2 linked regions of the Parabacteroides timonensis genome follow. The protein of the gene in region 2 interacts with the protein of the main gene of each other region in a pairwise test. Links are inferred from orthologs where the notes say so. Each region holds a gene or a part of one and is shown on either strand. Other genes may lie near its edges. The genes, in order: gyrB and gyrA.

Region 1 (9,012 bases), on a different replicon or contig from region 2:
ATCTTCCCGTCTTCATAGTCCGCCTGGAGCCATACACGGCTTTGGCAACCTTCGATCAGGTTACTTTCTGTTTTATACTTTTCTTCCAGCGGGGGAAGTGAGTTGCCTAAATCGATCAGCAACGCATACTTGTCCATCCAGTCGTCGAAGGCTGAGAACTCTTCAATAACATTGTCCTGAAGTTCGTTGATAGTCATCGTTCGTATTATTTCTTTTGTCGGTTATATATTACTTCCAGAACCGTTTGCCCTACGGCTTTGAGGGTTTCACGGTCGATATTCTCCATATTGTCTTTTTGCGTATGCCAGTACCAACCGAAACCGTGGTCACTTTCCGGGTCGTAGTTGATAATGTCGATGCAAGGAATATTGCGACCTTTGATTACATACTCATGGTCGTCGGTGATGGCACCGCCGGTTGCATTGATAAAGTATTTGCCGTATCCCAGGTTACGGGCTGTACTCCAAACCATTTCGACAATGTTGGCCGCTTTGCTCAGAGAAAGTTGTTCTTTGAAGAATGTTGCATTTTTGGCTCCAACCATGTCGAGCAGGATACCGAAGTCGGCACGATAGTTCGGAACATGAGGGTTCTTTGCCCAGAACTGGGTACCGAGACACCAGGTATCGGGTTTGTATTCGTCGACGAATTCGGGAGTACCGTAATCTTCGGCATCAAAGAAAATGATGTCGACGCCTATTCCCGGATCTTTCTGTCCGATCTGGCGGGCTATTTCAAGTAGTGCACCTACGCCACTGGCTCCGTCATCGGCCCCGTCGATTGGTTTGCGGTAATTGGCCGGATCGGGATCATGGTCTGAGTAAGGACGCGAGTCCCAATGGGCGAAAAGTAAGATGCGTTTATTATTATCCGGGTTAAAGGAACCGATAATGTTCTTGGCTTCCAGGCCGGTATTATCGTATGCGGTAAGAGTCGCTTCCTGTTCATATACTTTGGCGCCGAACCGTTTCAATTCGGATGCCAAGTAGTTGCCGCAAGCTTTATGTGCTTCGCTATTCGGGACGCGAGGGCCGAATTTAACCTGGTTCTCTACATAAGTGTAGGCACTGTCGGCGTTGAAAGAAGGCGTACTTGTTGCAGGCACAGCCTGGCTGACTGTTGTATCCTCCTGTTGTTGATTCTTGGCCTGGCTGCATGCCATCAGCGAACAAGCCAGCAGTGTTATATATAAAATATGCATCATCATCTGTTTAGATTATCTTTTATCCATTATAGGCTGCCTGTACACGCGACATAACTCGCATCAGGTTGCCACCCCATATTTTTGCAATATCGTTTTCACTGTATCCTTCTTTGAGAAGTCTAACGGTGATGTTTATCAGTTCGTTGCTGGCCCGGCAACCGATCAGTTCACCGTCGCCGTCGAAATCGGAACCGATACCCACATGGTTGATACCGATCAGGTCGACAATATGATTGATGTGGCGGACAGCATCGGTAAGAGAAGCCTTTTCTGCTTCTTCGTTGATGAAACCTTTGTATAGACAGATCTGTACGACTCCTTGTTTGGTGGCCAGTGCTTTCAACTGATCGTCGGTGAGGTTGCGCGGATGGTTACACAAGGCACGGGCCGAAGAGTGGGAGGCGATGATCGGTTGTTCGCTGAACTCTAATGCGTCGTAAAACGTACTTTCGGCTGCGTGTGATATATCTACCAGTATCCCCAACCGGTTCATTTCGGCTACGACCTCTTTCCCGAAAGGGCTCAGGCCACCCCATTCCGCTTCACCACGGGCAGAGTCGCATATATCGTTACTTCCGTTGTGACAGAGGGTGATATAGCTGACTCCCAGTTCTTTGAAGCGGGATATGTTATTGAGGTCTTTACCGATGGCATAGCCGTTTTCCAGTCCCAGCATGATTGCTTTCTTTCCGGCGTCTTTTGTTACCCATACCTCCTGGGGAGTGTGGGCTATATTCATTCTGCCCCGGTTTATCTCCATCTGGCGATGAATTTCCTGTAGGCGGTCGATTGCAAAATCAGTTGCCTTCCGTAACGATTCGTCGTCGCGTTTCCCTTGCGGAATATAGGCCACCATGATGGCAGCGTCTACCAGTCCTTCTTCCATGAACGGGAGGTTTACCTTTCCGCCTTCCTTCTTTCCAATATTGAATTGGCCGGGGAAGATCATCGGTGTATCCGTATGCGAGTCGAGTATTACATTCCGTTGGTGGATGCGTTTGGCTTCTTTGAACAAACGGGCGGATTCAACATGATGCCTGAATAGTTCCAGCATCAATTCATTGCCGTAGGAGGCCATTGCTTCCGGATGCCATTGTATGCTGAATATTTCTTTTTCCGGATGTTCCATCGCCTCATTGATGCCGTCGGGAGCTACAGCTGTTTCCTTGAATTCGGGTGCTACTTCTTTCACCGCCTGGTGATGAACAGAGTTAACCTGTATGTCCGGTTCTTTTTTCAGTATTTCAAAAAGACGGGAAGATGTATCGGTGATCCTGGCGGAATGTGAAGCCTGTTCGCGGGGCATTGCCTGGCTATGTTTGAGTACACCGCCTTCGTGCTGCGAATAGATATCCTGGTAAACCGAACCGCCGAAAGCGACGTTGATAAGTTGATGACCACGGCAAATGCCCATGATCGGTAACTGGCGGTTAGCCGCCAGCCTGAGTAGGATCAGGTCGAACTCGTCGCGGAATGTGTCCACATCCTGCAACTGCGGTATCGGTTCTTCCCCGATATAAAGCGGATTGAGATCTCCGCCACCACTCATCAGCAATCCGTCCAGACCGGATACGATGGCTGTAAGCGCTTCTAGATCTGTTATCACCGGGATCAATACCGGAGCACCTCCGGCCTGCAATACGGATTGTACGTATGTCTCGGCTATACAGGAAAGTCCGTCTTTCCGGTTTGAAGATATTCCTATGCGGGGAGGCTGAAGTTTTTCTTTCTTTGGTGTAAAGTTGTCAACTTCCCTGTATAGGGCTTCTAAACTCGGACGACGGACTTGATTATTCATAACAAAACTATTTTAATTGACAGTTGACAAGTGACAGTTGACAGTTCTTTTTCTCTGTTATCTGTCCACTGTCCACTGTTATCTGTCCACTGATTAAGCGTCAATGTTTGCGTAAGTTGCATTATCCTCGATAAACTCGCGGCGCGGACCAACTTCTTCACCCATTAACATGGCGAATATCTGATCTGCTTCAGCTGCGCTATCGATTGTGATCTGTTTCAGCGTACGGTTCTCAGGATTCATGGTCGTATCCCATAACTGGTGGTCGTTCATTTCTCCCAAACCTTTGTATCGCTGTGTATGGATCTGGTTCTCATTACCGGCTGCATATCTGTCGATAAACGACTGACGTTGCTGTTCTGTCCAGCAATATTCTTCTATTTTACCTTTCTTACAGAGGTAAAGAGGAGGAGTAGCCAGGTAAACATATCCGTTGTCGATCAATGCACGCATTCTGCGGAAGAAGAAAGTAAGGATCAAAGTGGCAATGTGGCTTCCGTCCACATCGGCATCGGTCATGATGATTACCTTATGATAACGGAGCTTGCTCAAATTCAATTCCTTCGGATCTTCCTCTGTACCTATAGTAACACCCATGGCACGGAAGATGTTCTGGATTTCTTCGCTTTCGAAGATTTTATGATCCATTGCTTTCTCCACATTCAGGATTTTACCACGAAGCGGCAGGATAGCCTGGAATATACGGTCACGGCCCTGTTTTGCCGTACCCCCTGCAGAGTCCCCTTCGACAAGGAATAACTCGCAGATAGAAGCATCTTTCGAAGAACAGTCGGCCAGCTTACCAGGGAGCCCTCCACCGGTCATCGGTGATTTACGCTGTACCAGTTCGCGTGCTTTACGTGCTGCCTGACGAGCCTGTGCTGCCAGAACCACTTTTTCTACGATGATCTTCGCTTCTTTCGGATGTTCTTCCAGGTAATAAGTAAGAGCTTCACCGATTGCCTGATCTACGGCACCGGTCACTTCGCTGTTTCCGAGTTTCGTCTTTGTCTGTCCTTCAAACTGCGGTTCCGCAACCTTGATAGAGATAACAGCAGTCAGACCTTCGCGGAAGTCATCTCCCTGAATCTCAACCTTGGCTTTTTCCAGCAATTTGGAGTCTTCGGCATATTTCTTCAAGGTACGTGTCAGACCACGGCGGAAACCAGCCAGGTGAGTACCTCCTTCAATTGTGTTGATATCATTTACATACGAGAATACACTTTCGTTGAAAGATGTGTTGTATGTCATTGCAACTTCAACAGGAATTCCTTGTTTTTCCGTTACGATATGGATCACGTCGGGTATCAGGGATTCTTTGGAACGGTCTACGTAACGAACGAATTCCTTCAAGCCTTCTTCCGAACGGAACAGGTCGGACTTATAGGTTCCGTCTTCCTTTATTACACGTTTGTCTGTCAGTGTCAGGTTGATACCTGCATTCAGGAAGGCCAGCTCACGTAAACGGGTTGCTAATATTTCATATTTGTATTCAGTAACGGTAAAGATACTGTCGTCCGGTTTGAACGAGATGGTGGTTCCTGTGGTTGTTGTATCTCCAACGACTTCTACATCATGTAAAGGTTTTCCACAAGAGAATTCCTGCATGTGTATTTTCCCTCCTCTGCGAACTTCTGCTTTCAAATAAGTGGAAAGAGCGTTCACACAAGATACACCCACACCGTGCAAACCTCCGGATACCTTATAAGTCCCTTTGTCGAACTTACCTCCGGCATGTAGCACTGTCAGAACAACTTCCAGAGCTGATTTGCCTTCTTTCTCATGAATATCTACCGGTATACCACGACCGTCGTCCGTTACTGTGATAGAGTTATCCTCGTTTATTACTACGTCGATCTGAGAACAAAATCCGGCTAGTGCTTCGTCAATAGAGTTGTCGACAACTTCATACACCAGGTGATGTAGACCTTTTTCGCTGATATCGCCAATATACATGGCCGGTCTTTTTCGTACCGCTTCTAACCCTTCAAGTACCTGAATACTGTCCGCAGAGTACTCTCCGGAAGTATTCTTAATTTCTTCACTCATGAGTTTCTATCCTTTAAAATCACTAATTATCTATATCTCTAAAAATGCTAACAAATGTAGTGAAAATAATTGACTTAGCAGGTAAAAGTAGTGTGAAAATAGCAAAAAAACAGGGTGTGAAAAGACATGACAAAGCGGTCGGGTTATAATTAACCCGACCGCTTCTAAAGTAGCCCATAGGGGAATCGAACCCCTCTTTCAAGAATGAAAATCTTGCGTCCTAACCGATAGACGAATGGGCCGCAATTATTCCTTATGCAAGCTTGTTAACGTGCTTTGTCAGTTTGGATTTCAAGTTGCCAGCCTTATTCTTGTGAATAACGTTTTTCTTAGCAAGCTTATCCAACATAGAGCACACCTTAGGTAACAGAGCCTGAGCTTCGTTCTTGTCTTCAGTTGCACGCAGTACACGCATTGCATTTCTAGCTGTTTTAGCATGATATCTATTCTGCAAACGTCTTGCGTTAGTCTGTCTGATCCTTTTGATTGATGACTTGTGATTTGCCATTTCTTAGCTATTCTTTATTGAATTTTTAATTTTGTTTATTGTAGCCCATAGGGGAATCGAACCCCTCTTTCAAGAATGAAAATCTTGCGTCCTAACCGATAGACGAATGGGCCATCATGTCAAAGTTCTCACTTTCAGCACTCTGGGGTTGTTGATTTCCCGATTGCGAGTGCAAAGATAGATGTTCTGTCTGAACTACCAAAACATTTCAGAGGAAAATTTAATAGAACACAACGTTTTAACTTCTATTTAGAACCTATATCCTGGAGGTGTATTTCCAGTGCTTTAACGGAAATATTTATTTCCCAGATACATACACATAGTGATGCAGCTAAAAGTAATAAGGCGATTCCGAATATCCAGGCGGCGATAATTTGCCATGAAATATAGATGAAAAACATGGAAATTACGCAAAACAGCAAACTAAGTATCCCTAGTATTTGCATGGAGCGGGTCAGATAAAGCCGTTTACGAAGGTTGGCTATCTGTGCAAAATCTTTCGGATCGTGCGATTGTTGATGCTTTTCCTTTAATGCTCGCACAACACTGGCATACGACAGGAAACGATTGGTATAAGCCAGCAATATGAGTGATATGGCTGAAAATAGAAGTGACGGGGTAGTTAGATCCAACATAATTAATAATGTATTTATACTATTATAACCTGCAAATATCGGAAATAGTTTGTTGTTTTGTATCTTTGTCTGCCATAAAGAGGTGAGATTATGTTATGTAAAACGCGCGGGATTGTCCTGCATGCTATTCCATACAACGATAAATATTCTATTATATATATGTATACGGAGGCTTTCGGACGAGCCTCTTATCTGGTGGCACGCAACCGGGGAAAGAAATCGACCGTCTCTAAAGCGCTGTTCATGCCGCTATCTGTTTTGGAGATGGAAGTGGAGCATCTGAATAAACGTGACCTGCACCGTATCCGCGAAACAAAGTTATGCTATCCTCTGACCGAACTGTTCTGTAATCCGGTGAAGAACGTATTGGCACTGTTCCTTTCCGAGGTATTGTTCCGGGTTGTGAAGGATACGGAACCGGACCCGCGACTTTTCAATTATCTGTATGAATCGATACATCTGTTGGAATATGCCGATAAGGGAGTAGCAAACTTTCATCTGGTATTCTTGCTTCGCTTGCTTCATTATCTGGGAATTTATCCGAATGCCGATTCTTTCTCTTCCGGCTGTTATTTCGATATGCAGAACGGTGTTTTTATCGACCGTATCCCTATGCACCGGCATTATTTGAACCGGGAGGAGAGTCAGGTCTTTGCTCGTCTATTGAAAATCAGTTTCGAAAATATGTCGCTTTATTCTTTTTCCCGGCAGGACAGGGTAGGAGTAATCAACCGTATCGTTGAATATTACCGCTTGCATTTACCGGAATTTCCGGAAATAAAGTCCCTTTCGGTGATGCAAAGTCTTTTCGATTGATCAGATTACCGCCTGAATACTTGCCAGTTTGAGGAAAAGGTTATACTTTTGCCGCACTTATGTAAAAGTTGGTCTTGTAGTTCAATGGATAGAATAGAAGTTTCCTAAACTTTAGATCCGGGTTCGATTCCCGGCGAGACTACAAATTAAATATTGAAGGACTGTACCTGAAGCTTTTGCTCCTGTACAGTCCTTCTCTCACTTAATCAATACTAAATCCATCCCGGATTGTCTTCCTTTTATTGATACAAATTCAAACGCATTCCTGTTAGTAACTCCCCTACTGTAAATGATCCGTAATAACCATTGCTTGAGAGGGTGACTGTATCGGACAGTTTGCTTCCAGATTTTACATAGAAACCATACATACTGTTCCTGTTGGTTGAAAAACTACTGATGATAGCCGTATTGGAGGAACTTATGCTACGGTTCTGAAGTGTATACGTCAATCCGTTATAAATAGCGCGTAATTCTCCTGAAGTGTACACGTTTCCTGACAGGTAATTGTTGACAGTAACAGTTGAATTACTGAATCCCGGAGCACTAATGATTAGTTGCTCGTGGCTATCGTTCTTACTTGACGAAAACTCGACTGTCTGTTCTCCGGATGGTGGTGTATTATAAGTATAGCTATATCCACCGTCTACCACGCTCCAACCGGCCTGTGATGTTGTCAGGTTCTTTGTCGCAACAAATACTGTTAACGGATATGTCGGAGGATAATCCGAATATTCGGGAATAGTGAACCTTAATGTAGCTGTGTTCCCCGTTCCGTAGACAATCATATTATTGTTGTTGACCGATACTCCTTCAAACTGATGTGAGATTAGTTTAATCTCAGCAGTTTTGAAATAATCGTTTTCTATCGTAATCGTCTCATTGCTATTATCCAGGCTCGTTTTAAAGTTCAGTTCTTTAATGCCGGGGCTATATACCCAGTATACATATTTATATATGCCATCCTCGAAATTGATCTCCAGATTCTTATTCGGGTCGGTCGGATTTAAATATTTTGTTGTCACCTCGCATTTCAGAGGAAACAGGTAGTTAGGTATAACATCCGGTATACGGAATGATAAAGTAACATCCTGATCCTTGCCTGTGTATAGTTCAGGAGATAATGTTGCCGGATCGAAACTATATAATGTGCTGGATGTGACCGTGATGACACGGGACAGTTCCCCAGCTTTCACCAGTAAAGTCGCTTCATTCTGTCCGGCAGAGACTTTGGCTATACGGGCGGTGATGTTCCCGTTGCCGTCGTATGACAGGCCACTGACGATACTACCCCGGTCTTCCTGTACCGATACGCTGATCTGTCCGTCGTTTGGAACTTCGTTTTCCGTATAATGAGCTGTCACGTCCAACGTTCCACCTTTTGTGAACAGGAAGTTCAGCCGGCTAACGGTCAGCCTGTTGTTATCGCTGTCGGAGATAGAAGGAGAGTCCTTGAATATTTCTGCATAGATGTTGTTGGATACTTCTGCGTTTTTTGCATCCTCAAAAGTCGTGCTACCGTGTGCTTTATCACTGAACGATTTGATTATGACCTTATACTGGTAGTTCCTGACTATTGTATAAGGTTTTTTGTTAATGTCCAGGAACTGTATTTTGTAATACAGTTCCGGCCCATTATCCAGGCGGCCTTTAATAATAATATAAGACTGGTCGTTGAAGTAGTTAGGATTTTCAAACATATATTTGGGTTCCATATTACAATCCGCATCACTCTGGCTTGTTTTATACAGAGTGCCCGGAGGTAACGTGGTGATATCATCCTGAATAATAAACGGATTGGGAGTCATATCCGGTATAAACGGTACGACGGTACCGGTCGAAGAGATATGACCGAGTGCGTAACCGGTGACAGTAAAGTTAGACGCATCGTCTTGTACCGTTACTTTCGCCTGGTTGCGGAAAAGCGTTACCGATAGAGGAGAGGACAGGGAGGGAACCTCGCTTCTTCCCCAGAAAACCATTTTATTGTCGTATAAGGAAGGCA
Region 2 (9,227 bases):
CGCCAACGGAAGCACGGATAATCAATTCGGCCATTTCGTCTTCCAGGTATTTCTGAATAGCACGTTTCAGCGGACGGGCACCGAACTGTACATCGTAGCCTTTCGTTGCAATGAAGTCTTTTGCCTCGTCGGTAAGAACCAATTCGTAACCCAAACCACAAACCCGCTTGTAAAGTCCCTGTAACTCAATATCGATGATCTTATGGATAGCATCTTTATCAAGCTGATCGAACATGATGATATCGTCTACACGGTTCAGGAATTCCGGAGCAAAAGCTTTATTCAATGCTTTCTGAATAACACTACGTGAGAAATCTTTATCCATTTCACCAGCTGCCTGCGAACTGAAACCGACACCACGGCCAAAGTCTTTCAACTGGCGTGTTCCGATATTAGAAGTCATGATCAGAATCGTATTTTTGAAGTCGATCCGTCTGCCAAGACTGTCAGTCAGGCGACCTTCGTCTAATACCTGCAACAGCAAATTGAATACATCCGGATGCGCTTTTTCGATCTCATCGAGCAATACGACAGAGTAAGGTTTACGACGAACCTTTTCGGTCAGTTGACCGCCTTCTTCATAACCTACATATCCCGGAGGTGCCCCGATCAAACGTGACACTGCGAACTTTTCAAGGTATTCGCTCATATCAATACGAACTAATGCGTCCGCCGAATCGAACAGATATTCTGCCAACTTCTTAGCCAGGTGCGTCTTACCGACACCTGTCGGACCAAGGAACATAAATGTTCCGATCGGCTTATTCGGATCTTTCAAGCCTACACGGTTACGCTGGATAGCTTTCACAATCTTCTGAACGGCATCATCCTGGCCAACTACCTGCTTTTTCAAATTCTCTGCCATTTCCAGCAGTTTCAGGTTTTCAGCCTTTGCTATTCGTTGAACAGGGACACCTGACATCATGGCTACCACTTCGGCTACTTTGTCTTCGTCTACTGTTTCGCGATGTTCCTGCAATTCCTGTTCCCATTTAGCTTTAGCAGCTTCCAGTTGCAGCAGATACTGACGTTCCTTATCACGGAAACTTGCTGCCAATTCGAAATTCTGGGACTTAACAGCCGCCAGTTTTTCGGTCTTCGTATCTTCTATCTTAGCTTCCAGTTCTTCGATACTTTTCGGAACTGTAATATTAGATATATGTACGCGAGAACCGGCTTCATCCAGTGCATCGATCGCTTTATCTGGGAAATTACGGTCGCTGATATATCGTTCTGTCAGCTTCACACAAGCATCCAGGGCCTCGTCGGTGTAGATCACATTATGGTGTTCTTCGTAACGAGGTTTGATATTTTTCAGGATCTGCAATGTCTCTTCTGCCGTAGTCGGATCAACAATTACTTTCTGGAAACGACGTTCCAGTGCACCGTCTTTCTCGATGTTCTTGCGATACTCGTCAAGCGTAGTTGCACCTATGCATTGTATTTCGCCACGGGCCAATGCTGGTTTCAACATATTGGCAGCATCCATAGAGCCGGAAGCCGAACCTGCACCTACGATAGTATGAATTTCATCAATGAACAGGATGATATTCGGATTCTTGGAAAGTTCGTTCAATATCGCTTTTATACGTTCTTCAAACTGTCCACGATATTTTGTACCGGCAACGATAGAGGCCATATCCAAACTGATCACACGCTTGTCAAACAATACGCGGGATACTTTACGCTGGATAATGCGCAACGCAAGCCCTTCTACAATAGCTGATTTACCAACACCCGGTTCACCGATCAACACCGGATTATTCTTTTTACGACGGCTCAGAATCTGCGCCAGACGTTCAATTTCTTTTTCACGGCCTACGATCGGGTCTAAACGATTCTCGGATGCGGCACGTGTCATATCCGTACCAAAGTTATCCAACACTGGAGTATCGTTCGGTGATTTCGGCTGTGCGGCACCTGTACCTGAGGAGGAGCGGGGCGATTCCTTGCGGGAAGAAAAGTCTTCTTCATCATCGTCTTCGTCGTCGGTGTAACCATCGCTGATTTCATCCACTTCTTCCAGTTCTTCCATTCGATTCATATCCGTTCCGTTTGCCAGATTATTGTATACATTACGATAGTTTATACCGGCTTCGCTCAATGCTTTGGCAGCAACATTGAATTCTTCTTTTAAAATGGCCAGAAGCAGATGTTCCGTACCAGTCTCGTCTGTTTTGAACAAACGCGACTCCAGCATACTCATACGTAATACACGTTCTGTTGTTTTACTGATGGCGATATCGTGAAGTTCGGACTCTTCCGTATCAAATGTATTTTTGATCTCTTGTTCAATTCTCTTCTTTATGTCATGTACGTTGACATTCAGATCACGCAATAACTGCATGGCTCTTCCTTCACCATCACGTATGATACCAAGCATCAAATGTTCCGGTCCGATATAACTGTTCTGAAGCCTGGCAGCTTCCTCGCGGCTATATTCAATAACGTCCATCAATCTTTTTGAATAATTATTTTTCATACTTATATGAATCCTTCTATTATAATAATGTACTGTGAATGCAAAATTAATAAACTCTCCCTATATATCTAACAAAATTCGTGCCATTATTCCTTAAGAAAAGCCCAATATTTCTGAATAATAAAATTTCAGGGTAAAAACTTTCGTGATAAAGGGAAAAGCGTTACCTTAGTGCACTTTTTGAAAGGTGAGATATTGAGTGTAATTAATATAAAACTAAATGGTTGATCAAGACAGAATTATTAAGATTAACATCGAGGAGGAAATGAAATCAGCATACATTGATTATTCAATGTCTGTAATTGTTTCGCGCGCCCTTCCGGATGTTAGGGATGGTTTTAAACCGGTTCACCGTCGTGTGTTGTTCGGGATGAATGAATTAGGTAATACATCCGATAAACCTTATAAGAAATCTGCGAGAATTGTTGGAGAAGTTTTAGGTAAGTACCATCCACATGGAGACTCTTCCGTGTATTTTGCGATGGTTCGTATGGCACAAACATGGTCCTTACGTTATCCGTTAGTAGACGGACAAGGTAACTTTGGTTCGGTCGACGGCGACAGTCCGGCGGCAATGCGTTACACCGAAGCACGTTTGAGCAAGCTTGCCGAAGAAATGCTTCGTGATATTGACAAAGACACAGTAGACTTCCAGCTGAACTTCGATGATACGCTGAAAGAACCGACAGTACTTCCGACTCGTATTCCGAACTTGTTGGTGAACGGTGCTTCCGGTATCGCAGTAGGTATGGCAACGAATATGCCACCTCACAACATGAGTGAAGTGCTGGATGCGTCTATGGCTTATATAGATGCCCGTGGAGAAATCGATGTAGAAGGTTTGATGGAGTATGTAAAAGCTCCTGATTTCCCGACAGGTGCAACGATCTACGGCTATGCAGGTGTGAAAGATGCTTTCGAAACCGGTAGGGGACGTATCATTCTTCGCGGTAAAGCAGAAATTGAAGTAGAAAACAATCACGAAAAGATCATCATTTCGGAAATTCCTTACCTTGTTAATAAGGCAGAACTGATCAAGTATATCGCCGACCTGGTAAATGATAAACGTATCGAGGGTATTTCTAATGTAAACGACGAATCAGACCGTAACGGTATGCGTATCGTTGTAGATGTGAAACGTGATGCAAATTCAAGCGTTGTACTGAATAAATTGTATAAGCTGACAGCTTTACAATCTTCATTCAGCGTAAATAACATCGCTCTGGTTAACGGTCGTCCGCGTCAGTTGAACCTGAAAGACATGATTAAGGCATTCGTTGATCACCGTCATGAAGTCGTGATACGTCGTACAAAATTCGAACTGAAGAAAGCCGAAGAAAGAGCTCATATCCTGGAAGGATTGATCATTGCTTCTGATAATATCGATGAAGTAATTGCTATTATCAAATCATCCAAGAGCCCGAACGAAGCGATCGAACGTTTGATGGAACGTTTCTCTCTATCAGATGTGCAGGCTCGTGCAATCGTTGAAATGAGACTTCGCCAGTTAACAGGACTAGAACAAGATAAACTGCGTGCTGAATACGAAGAAATCGAGAGATTGATTGCCCGTTTAAAAGAGATCCTGGAAAATGAAGACACTCGTATGGAAGTGATCAAGGGAGAATTGCAGGAGGTGAAAGATAAATATGGCGACGAACGTAAAACCGATATCGTATACGCTTCTGAAGAACTGAATCCGGAAGATTTTTATGCCGACGACGAAATGATCATCACGATCTCGCACATGGGATACATCAAACGTACGCCGTTGAGTGAATTCCGTGCTCAGGGCCGTGGAGGAGTAGGAGCCAAGGGATCTGAAACCCGTGATGCTGACTTTGTTGAGTATATGTATCCGGCTTCTATGCACGCAACGTTACTGATATTTACGGCAAAAGGTAAGTGCTATTGGCTGAAGGTATTCGAAATTCCGGAAGGAGCAAAGAATGCAAAGGGTAGAGCCATCCAAAACTTATTGAATATCGAACCAGATGATAAAGTAAATGCCTTCATCCGCGTTAAAAAACTGACAACTGACACAGAATTTATCAATTCACATTACCTATTGTTCTGTACAAAGAAAGGTGTTATCAAGAAAACATTGCTTGAAGCGTACTCACGTCCGCGTCAGAATGGTGTGAACGCTATCACACTGCGCGAAGACGACGGTCTGATCGAAGTCTGTATGACGAATGGTAACAACGAAGTATTGATTGCGAACCGTAACGGACGGGCTATTCGTTTCCACGAAAGTGCAGTTCGCGTCATGGGACGTACAGCTTCCGGAGTAAGAGGTATGACACTCGACGAAGATCCTTCTGATGAAGTTGTAGGAATGGTATGTATCAAGGATAAAGAAACCGATACAGTATTGGTTGTTTCTGAACAGGGTTACGGAAAACGTTCAGTTGTAGAAGATTACCGTATGACTAACCGTGGCGGTAAAGGTGTTAAGACACTCAACATTACTGAAAAGACAGGTAAACTTGTTGCCATTAAAAATGTTACAGAAGAAAATGATATCATGATCATTAACAAGTCTGGTATCGCTATTCGTATGAAGGTAACTGACCTGAATGTGATCGGTCGTGCAACACAAGGTGTCCGTTTGATCAACTTAGGTAAACGTAACGATGAAATAGCCTCTGTATGTAAGGTTTTATCCGAATCGGAAGAGCAGGTGAATGAAGAAAACGTAGAACAAGACGCTCAGAATGAAAACAAAGGAGAAATAACCGATTTTGGAGGATCCGAAGATATCGCTAACGATACTGAAGAGACAACAAATGAATAATTTAAACAAATAGAAATATTAATCTCAAATTACTATCACAATGAAACGATTATTATTAACAGTTGCATTATGTGTTGCAGCATCTGCCTCTTTCGCTCAAAAGAAAGCCGTTAAGGAGGCACAAGGAATAGCAAAAGGAGACAAGGCTGATTTCACAGAAGCCAGATCATTAATCAAGGGGGCTCTCGAAAATCCTGAAACAAAGGATGACGCTCAGACTTGGTATGTTGCCGGTTTTATCGAAGATCAGCAGTTCAGTGCAGAAAGAACAAAACAAATCTTGGGACAACAGCCGAACGAACCGGTTATGTACGATGCTTTGATCGCTATCCTTCCTTATTTCAAGAAGGCTTACGAACTGGATCAGCTTCCTAACGAAAAAGGTAAAATCAAACCGAAATATACAAAAGACATCAAAAGCATCTTGAGTGCTGACCATGTATATTATTTCAACGGTGGTGCTTACTATTTCGACCAGAAAGATTATAAGAAAGCATACGATTTCTTCAATCAGTACCTGGAAATCTCTGAATTACCGATGTTCGAAGGAACTCAGACAGCAGAAAAAGACTCTACATTCATGACTGTTCAGTTCTATGCTGCCGTAGCTGCTACTCAGCTGGGTGATTCTCCTACAGCTATCAAAGCGTTGAGTCGTGCTAAAGACACAGACTTCAGACAGAATGATATCTACCAGTATCTGGCTTACGAATATCAGCAGGCTAAAGACACTGTGAACTTTGAAAAGGTACTGGAAGAAGGTATGGCTAAGTTCCCGAACGAAGAATATTACCTGATGAACCTGATCAACAACTATATCTATTCAGGAAGAAACGAAAAAGCTATCGAATACCTGAACACTGCTATCGCTAAGGATGCTAACAATTCTCAGCTGTATCACGTAATGGGTATGGTTTACGAAACAGGTTTGAAAGATTATGCAAACGCTGAAAAATATTTCTCTAAAGCATTGGAACTGAACCCAGATGCAGTAGAATCCCTGTCAAGCCTTGGCCGTGTATATTACAACCAGGGTGTAAACAAACAAGGTGAAGCAAACATGATTAACGACAGCAAGAAATATCAGGAAGAATTGACAGTTGCTAAAGATCTTTTCAAGAAAGCTCTTCCTTATTTCGAAAAAGCTCACCAGATGAAACCGACAGAATCAGAATATATGATCGCTTTAAGAGGTATCTATTATAATCTGAACATGGGTCCGGAACTGGAAGCTATCGAGGCTGAAATGAACAAATAATAATCATTTCCATTAAATATAAAAATAGCCGCTCCATTTGGAGCGGCTATTTTTGTCTATAAATAAAGTCCGTATATAATCGCTTAATACGGACTTAAACAAGAAACAATATCCTTATTATAAATAAGGTATGATTGTAATATAAATACCTGTAATAATTGCAGATGTAATCACACCGGATATATTAGCACCTAATGCATCTCCCAAGATGAAAGAGTCCGGGTTTTCTTTACTTACCAGTTTCTGAGCTACTTTAGCCGTTGTAGGAACACAACTCACGGCAGCAATACCAATTACCGGATTATAGTTACCACGTTTAATAAAATACATGATATAGCCACCCATAATACCTCCGATACCGGAAAGGAGCAATGCCGTAACGCCTAATACCAACAATTTTAAAATTTTGGGATCAAGAAGTAGTTGAGCATCACACAATACACCAAGCAATAACCCCAACATAAAAGTAGAACCATATAATAACGGTCCGCTCACAAAGTCATAAATATGTTTCATACCTGATTCGCGAACTGCAACTCCCAGGAATAATGAGAAGAAAAGGGGAGAGGCTACAGGAAACAGAAAACATAAAACGGCACACAAAATAACAGAAAATGCCAGTTTAACCTTTGCATCGTAATTCTTAGGAGGTTTTGTATTCGTCATCTTTATAGCACGTAACCGTTGTGGAATCAGTAACTTTACCAGGTAAGGATACCCACCATAAGTTAACCCCAGATACAAATAAGCAACGACTGTGATAGGAACGAACAGGTGCTTTGCCAAAATCAGTGATGTAAACAAAACCATCGGGCCATCAGCACCACCCACCATAGCGACAGAGGCACTTTCCTGTAAAGATAATCCAAAAGCACTGGCAATCGGAACAGTCAGGAAGGTTCCCAGTTCGGCACAAAGAGCCAGAAAAAGGCTGGCAAACGGCTTTTGGAGTAAGAAACCGACATCCAGTAAGGTACCGATCCCCATAAACACAAAGCAGGCGATCAAACCATTACTAAACGTAAGCGTATAAACAGGTTGAAGAAAGTCAATCTGCATAGTGTTCATTAATTCGTCTGTATCGGAAAGCATTGGATCCAGAAACAGATTCCCAAGACCACCTTCCGGCATGATCAGAGTACCACAATTGATAGCAATCATCCCTAATCCCATAGGGATCATTACCATTGGTTCCAAAACACCTTTCCAGCCCAGATAAACGAGCAGGCCACCAAGAGTAATCAAAAAAACACGAGCGATAGCCAGTATCCATCCACCGGCAACCATTGTTCCAAATCCTTGGAACAAACTTAAAAAATCAACGTTTTCCATATCTGTCTTTATTTTTCGGTAGAAGGATTCTCCTCTTTGTTAATATTGCTTTTTCTCATCATCTGTTCTTTTTTCTTCAGATACATGATACGAGTATCCTGTGGATAATAATAATCCATCAGATCCAAATGAGATGCACCATGGCTTACACCATGATAATAACCGGATGGCTTTATATGAAGAAGATCGCTGTTTACACCTTGACGAAATTCTTCACGTTCGTCATCCACCTGTTCTTCTTCATTAACCGAATCCAATCCGAGTATTTCTCCAATTTTGGCACGTAATTTATTCAACTTGCTAAACTGTGAAAGTTCTTCATTATGATGAAACTCCAGAGAGTCGGCCCAAACTGCGATAAGTTTGATCACACCGGCTACAACAAACCCAATAATGAAGGTCAACGCCATCATTTCCAGGGTAGAAAGTAATAGACTTAACATAATTATTTAATTTAATATCTGATATAATGTACTCCAAAGAGCACACGAATTAATCATTGTTTACAATCCGCGTAAACAATAAAATAGAAACAATGATAAATGGTAAACTAAATAATGATTTTTCGTAAGACATAGATCCAATGACCTGATCGCATACGAAGAGACGAGAATTTTATAGATTGGGTTATTAAATAGGTTTCAGAGATTTTATTCAGAATATTTTGTTCTTTCTGTAAAGACAACTCTAAAAGCCGGGTAGTTACTTTAAAAGGACGCTCACATCTGGTAGATATAACTAAAGAACGTGTAGTGAGGCAAAAAGCAGTGTTATGGGTTTGATTCAAATCGTAATTTCTCAATTCATCCTGTAATGGATGCTTTTTATTATTGCAGATATAGGTAGTTTCTTTAGGAGATAAAATATCTTCATCTTCAATCTTTACCTGCATATTCAGCAACAACAGGAAGAGAAACGATAATATCAACAATAATTTTTTCATTAAGACGCGAAGATAGAATAGTTATTTAACATACAACACTCTTTAGATAATAAATGTTGAAAAAATTTGTACCGGCGATGAATTCGGGAAAGAATAGGTAAGGATAAAGAGTTCACAATAGTCCTATTAAACATAATCTTAATTATAAACAATAGAACTATAAAGATATCAGAGGCATTTCCAGGTAATAAAAAATCCGTATATAACTTCACAGTTACATACGGACCAAACAAATAACAAACTCTACTTATATGAAAAAACAAATACTACTAACATAATTATTACAGAATCTTTTAAGTCCTGTTTATCATTATAACAATGATAAGCTTTATTTGGTTCTGACTCCCGGAATAATTTTCTATTATTTTTTCTATACCTTATAATGTATATCCTAAAACTAATTCCGGCACAAGAA

The links.
Region 1: the proteins of gyrA (region 2) and gyrB interact in binary tests that used the Escherichia coli proteins (3 or more experiments, as listed by UniProt). The link is inferred for Parabacteroides timonensis from one-to-one orthologs.

What each region holds. Positions count from the first base shown.
Region 1 is NZ_LT669940.1:526,907-535,918, forward strand. The notes cover bases 2,574-5,529. They hold gyrB (DNA topoisomerase (ATP-hydrolyzing) subunit B), read right to left. Parts: upstream 5,052-5,529; coding sequence 3,096-5,051; downstream 2,574-3,095. Other genes in these bases: BQ7394_RS02840 (gamma-glutamyl-gamma-aminobutyrate hydrolase family protein), read right to left, coding at 2,574-3,002; rpsT (30S ribosomal protein S20), read right to left, coding at 5,305-5,529. Outside these bases: BQ7394_RS02830 (SufE family protein), read right to left, coding at 1-197; BQ7394_RS02835 (M20 family metallopeptidase), read right to left, coding at 206-1,162; more of BQ7394_RS02840, read right to left, coding at 1,224-2,573; more of rpsT, read right to left, coding at 5,530-5,559; BQ7394_RS02865 (DUF2721 domain-containing protein), read right to left, coding at 5,805-6,194; DNA repair protein RecO, read left to right, coding at 6,285-7,010; BQ7394_RS02880 (hypothetical protein), read right to left, coding at 7,250-9,012. UniProt on the Escherichia coli protein: DNA gyrase negatively supercoils closed circular double-stranded DNA in an ATP-dependent manner to maintain chromosomes in an underwound state.
Region 2 is NZ_LT669941.1:909,151-918,377, forward strand. What follows is about bases 2,320-5,490. They hold gyrA (DNA gyrase subunit A), read left to right. Parts: upstream 2,320-2,702; coding sequence 2,703-5,279; downstream 5,280-5,490. Other genes in these bases: BQ7394_RS11295 (ATP-dependent Clp protease ATP-binding subunit), read right to left, coding at 2,320-2,482; BQ7394_RS11305 (tetratricopeptide repeat protein), read left to right, coding at 5,320-5,490. In the rest of the region: more of BQ7394_RS11295, read right to left, coding at 1-2,319; more of BQ7394_RS11305, read left to right, coding at 5,491-6,537; BQ7394_RS11310 (sodium ion-translocating decarboxylase subunit beta), read right to left, coding at 6,655-7,869; BQ7394_RS11315 (hypothetical protein), read right to left, coding at 7,878-8,312. UniProt on the Escherichia coli protein: A type II topoisomerase that negatively supercoils closed circular double-stranded (ds) DNA in an ATP-dependent manner to maintain chromosomes in an underwound state.